DNA from 2 places in the Holdemanella sp. DFI.5.55 genome. Region 2 is predicted to be linked to the other one. Evidence: a T-box and tRNA genes for the amino acid it is inferred to sense, from the RefSeq annotation. Region 2 holds a T-box; the other holds one or more tRNA genes.
What was found. A T-box is a leader RNA that pairs with one kind of tRNA and senses whether it is charged. The one in region 2 lies ahead of alaS (alanine--tRNA ligase), so its partner is inferred to be a tRNA-Ala.
Positions count from the first base shown of each region.

Region 1 (2,381 bases), on a different contig from region 2:
TGATTTCTACACCATTCTCGTCTAACTCACGATAGATATAGTCACCCTTTGATCCTGTACGAGCATCATTATCTTTTTCAAAGTATGCATTTTGAAAACCAGTAGCACGAAGTTTATTGAATTCAATTTCACAATGTTGTTCTAAAGATTCACCAATCATTTTAGTAGACTGTTTTAATTTGAAATCTTTATAGTAGGCAATTTGCTCATCTTTGGTTTGTAGTAAAGTATCGTATTTTTCCTGCAAGCTCTTTTCTTGAAGCTGATATTTCATTTTATCCTGCTCGATTTGATTTTGTAGATCTTGTTTAATACTCTTTACATTCAATTCGTTTTCAACCTTAGCCTTATCCATATCTTGCTTTAAAGACTGGATTTCAAGGTTCTTTTCATTTAGCTTTGATTGGTATGTATTTTCTAGATTTGCCTTTAATACTTTTTCGTTGTTTGAAATGTTGTTCTTTAAGGCTTGAATTTCATTTTCCTTTGCCTGCAGCTGCAATCTATATTCTTGTTCAGCTTTAGATTCATGGATTTTATTCTGTGAAAGAATCTGTTCTAATTTGGCATTGAGTTTAGAAATCTCTAAATCTTTTTGATTTAATTGCTCCTGATATTCTTTTTGTGTTTCAGTTTTCGTTAACTGCGTACTTGCTTCTAGCTTTTCTTTTAATGAAATGACTTCCTGCTCTTTATCACTTTGTTTCTGATTGAAGTCCGATTGCAGCTGTTTGATTTCAAGCTCTTTCTTGTTTAATTGATCTTGATAATCTTTTTCAGTTTCACTCTTGATAATTTGTTCAGTAGACTTTAATTGTTCTTTTAAAGAAATGATTTCTTGCTCTTTATTTGCCTGAAGCTCTTTGATTTCTAAAGTTTTCTGACTTAATTTAGCTTCATATTCTTTTTCAAGTTTAGACTGAAGAACCTGGTTTGAATTCTTTTCTCTTTCTTTTAATTCCTTTTCAAATTCTTCATTACGAACTTGTTGTAAGATTTCATGATAGTGACTCTCATCCACCTGAAATACAGTTCCACAATTGGGACATTTTATTTGACTCATAAGATACCTCCATTTTAAAAGATTATAATCATTAAACTGACAATACTGATGTCTAAAACTAGATTAATTATAATATTTAAAAAAAATCAAAAAAAGACTTGCATAATATAAAATCGCATGATATATTAAATAGGCATTCAGCGAATGGGCCTGTAGCTCAGGTGGTTAGAGCGCACCCCTGATAAGGGTGAGGTCGTTGGTTCAAGTCCATTCAGGCCCACCATTTGCTGAATATATGGGGTGTTAGCTCAGCTGGGAGAGCACCTGCCTTGCACGCAGGGGGTCATCGGTTCGATCCCGATACGCTCCACCAATTAAAAAAAGTAAGTCATCTTCGGATGACTTTTTTTCTATATATAGAGGTTTGATTATGTATATACAATATTATGATTCACCATTAGGTAAAATGTTATTGGCGGCTGATGAAATCGGATTGATTGGTGTTTGGTTTGAAAATCAAAAATATTATGCGGATGGTTTGATAGACCCTGTTGAAAAAGAAACGGCTGTTTTAAAAGAAACAAAAGAATGGTTAAATCTTTATTTTAGTGGTAATGAACCAAAAGTTTTGCCTAAAATGCATCTAATTGGAACAAAGTTTCAAAAGAAAGTTTGGCAACTACTTCTTAAAATACCCTATGGTAAAACTATGACATATAAAGACATCGCAAGAATGATTTCTCCATCAATGTCAGCACAAGCAGTGGGAAGTGCTGTAGGACATAATAAGATCTCGATTTTGATTCCTTGTCATAGAGTAATTGGATCCAACAGTAGTTTAACTGGATATGCAGGTGGAATTGAGAAGAAAGAAAAATTATTAGAAATTGAGGGTATATATGAGTAATATGTACCATTTTTTTTGATGGATGTAAAACATAGATTCGAATTTACTGAAAATAAATGTAAGAAAATGCTTGCTTAAATGAAAATGTGGTGTTATTATAAACGCACAAAACACAAGGAAACGGAGTAGTAAAAGGAAAGTCTTTGTTAGAGAGTTGTCGGTTGGTGCAAGACATAAAGGATTGAACTTTGAACTTACCATGGAGTGGTCAGGTTGATAAGACTTGAACGTAGGCTTAACGTTAATAAAGCAGGATGTGATAGCATCTGAAATGAGTGCATTCTTAAATGAATGAAGAAGAGTGGTACCGCGGAAGTATTGTAATTCTAACCTTTCGTCTCTTCTGTCTAAACAGGCAGCAAGAAACGATTGGTTTTTTTGTTAGCTTGTTGTGCACGTTATAGGAGGAAAATTATGAAAGCACAAAAAGTTGGGAAAATGGCGATATTTTCGGTAGGCGCTGTATTATTC
Region 1 covers NZ_JAJDMK010000030.1:14,001-16,381, forward strand. The annotation lists gene LJE08_RS07475 (DUF2130 domain-containing protein) at 1-1,063, opposite strand, end outside; tRNA gene LJE08_RS07480 (tRNA-Ile) at 1,210-1,286, shown strand; tRNA gene LJE08_RS07485 (tRNA-Ala) at 1,301-1,376, shown strand; gene LJE08_RS07490 (methylated-DNA--[protein]-cysteine S-methyltransferase) at 1,431-1,910, shown strand; T-box leader at 2,017-2,255, shown strand; gene LJE08_RS07495 (hypothetical protein) at 2,325-2,381, shown strand, end outside.
Region 1: it has a tRNA-Ala gene. The T-box ahead of alaS (alanine--tRNA ligase) is inferred to sense a tRNA for this amino acid. The anticodon was not compared.

Region 2 (2,381 bases):
TATGGATTAAGACAGGCTCTATGTAAGTATGTGTATCAGAATCGGAATATTTTGTGTTTTCCAGAGCAGATGGTGATTGGTTCAAACTATCAGTCTTTGTTGTATATATTTTGTGGGATGTTAGATAAGAATAAGGTGGTTGGTTTATCGACTTTGGTGGATGATCAGGCTAAGCAGGTGTTTTTGTCGTATGGTTTTCATGTTGAATATTTAAATCCAAATTCTATTGTGAGGGATATTAAAAGGTTGAATGTGGATGTCGTCTATGTGAATACGACTTGTTTTACGCCTGATAGGCAGTCTATGAGTGAAAGGGTTCGTGAAGAATTCGTTTCTTTAGAGAATGTTTTGATTCTTGAGGATGATTATAATGGGGAGCTTGTGTATGCTTCTAAAATCAAGACTTCGTTGTGTTCGAAAAGTAAGAATGTGATTTATTTTTCTTCGTTTTCAAGACTATTATTACCGAGTCTTCGTATTGGGTATATGATTTTAAATGAGGAGTATATGCATAAGTATAGTGCTTCTTATTTTGGTCCAACGACGAGTAAAATTGAGCAGGTGGCTTTTACGCAATATATTGTGGATGGGTATTTGCAGAAACATTTAAGAAAGCTTGTTCGTGAGTATAAGGAGAAGCATTTGTATTTAAAAAAATTGATTGATGCACATATGGGTTGTTCGTATATTTTGGATGAGACGTATATGGCGTATTGGTTAAATTTAGATGTGGATATATCACGCTTTAGGGATTTGTGTGAATCGAATAGTGTCGCAATTAGTATTTCGAATGGGCGTGTAGGATTGTCTTTTGCGTGTATGAGTAAAGAATTGATGTTAGATGGTGTGATTCGTCTTGCAGAAATATGGAAAGAGTGTTAAAATTTTATCGATTCGACAGTGAAGAAGATAAGTAGGATTAAAAGTTCTTGTGCATAGAGAGAGGGCGTTTGGTGAAAGCTCTTCGAGTCTTTTAATTTGAAGCTACTTTGGAGTTGAAACGTAGTCGGCGTTAACGAGTGAATTGAGGGCATTTTTCAATTTTGAAAAATGAACTAGGATGGTACCGCGTAATTATACGTTCCTAGAAATAGGAGCGTTTTTTTATTGGAGGAGAAAAGATGAAACAATTAACTGGTAATCAGATTCGTCAGATGTTCTTGGATTATTTTAAATCTAAAGGGCATATGATTGAGCCGGGCGCAAGTTTGATTCCGCACAATGACCCAACGTTATTATGGATCAATGCGGGTGTTGCGGCTTTGAAAAAATATTTTGATGGTAGTGAAAAACCGGCTTCAAATCGTATTGCGAATGCGCAGAAATCAATTCGTACGAATGATATTGAAAATGTAGGTCGTACAGCTCGTCACCACACATTCTTTGAAATGTTAGGAAACTTCTCAATTGGAGATTATTTCAAAGATGAGGCAATTCAGTTTGCATGGGAATTTTTAACAAGCGAAGAATGGATGGGGATTGATAAGGACAGATTGTATGTGTCTGTATATACAGATGATGCGCGTGCTTATGAAGTATGGACTACAATTTGTGGCGTAGACCCTAGTCATATTTTAAAGACAGATGATAACTTCTGGGAAATTGGTAAGGGACCTGGTGGACCTGACAGTGAAATTTTCTTTGATCGTGGAGAAAAATATGATCCTGAGGGATTGGGAGAAAAATTATTCTTTGATGAAATGGAAAATGATCGTTATGTAGAAGTATGGAATGTCGTATTCTCTCAATATGATTGTGATCCAAGTATAGATCGTAAAGATTATAAGGAACTTCCTCAGAAGAACATTGATACAGGTATGGGTCTTGAGCGTTTGGTTGCCTTAGTTCAGGATGGAGAAACAAACTTTGATACGGATTTATTCTTACCTATTATTCGTGCAACAGAAGCTATGGCGAAACATCCTTATGAAGGTGAATATAAGATGGCTTACCGTGTTATTGCGGACCACGTTCGTACAGTTACTTTTGCGTTGAGTGATGGTGCTAACTTCTCAAATAGTGGTCGTGGTTATGTGCTTCGTCGTGTACTTCGTCGTGCTGTTCGTTATGGTTTAAAATTAGGTTTGGATGAACCATTCTTATATAAATTAGTTCCTGTTGTTGCAGATTTAATGAAGGATTTTTATCCATACTTACAAGAGCATGTAGTGTTCAATCAAAAATTGATTAAGGTTGAAGAAGAAACTTTCAAGAAGACTTTAAAGGTTGGTCAGGCTTTATTGGATGAAGAGATCAGTAAGGCTAAGGATGGAAAGCTTAGTGGTGAAGTTGTCTTCAAATTATATGATACATATGGATTCCCATTTGAATTGACGCAAGAAATTGCCGAGGAAAGTGGAATCAGTGTAAGTCGTGATGAG
Region 2 covers NZ_JAJDMK010000062.1:1,337-3,717, forward strand. The annotation lists gene LJE08_RS10610 (PLP-dependent aminotransferase family protein) at 1-882, shown strand, start outside; T-box leader at 892-1,089, shown strand; gene alaS (alanine--tRNA ligase) at 1,122-2,381, shown strand, end outside.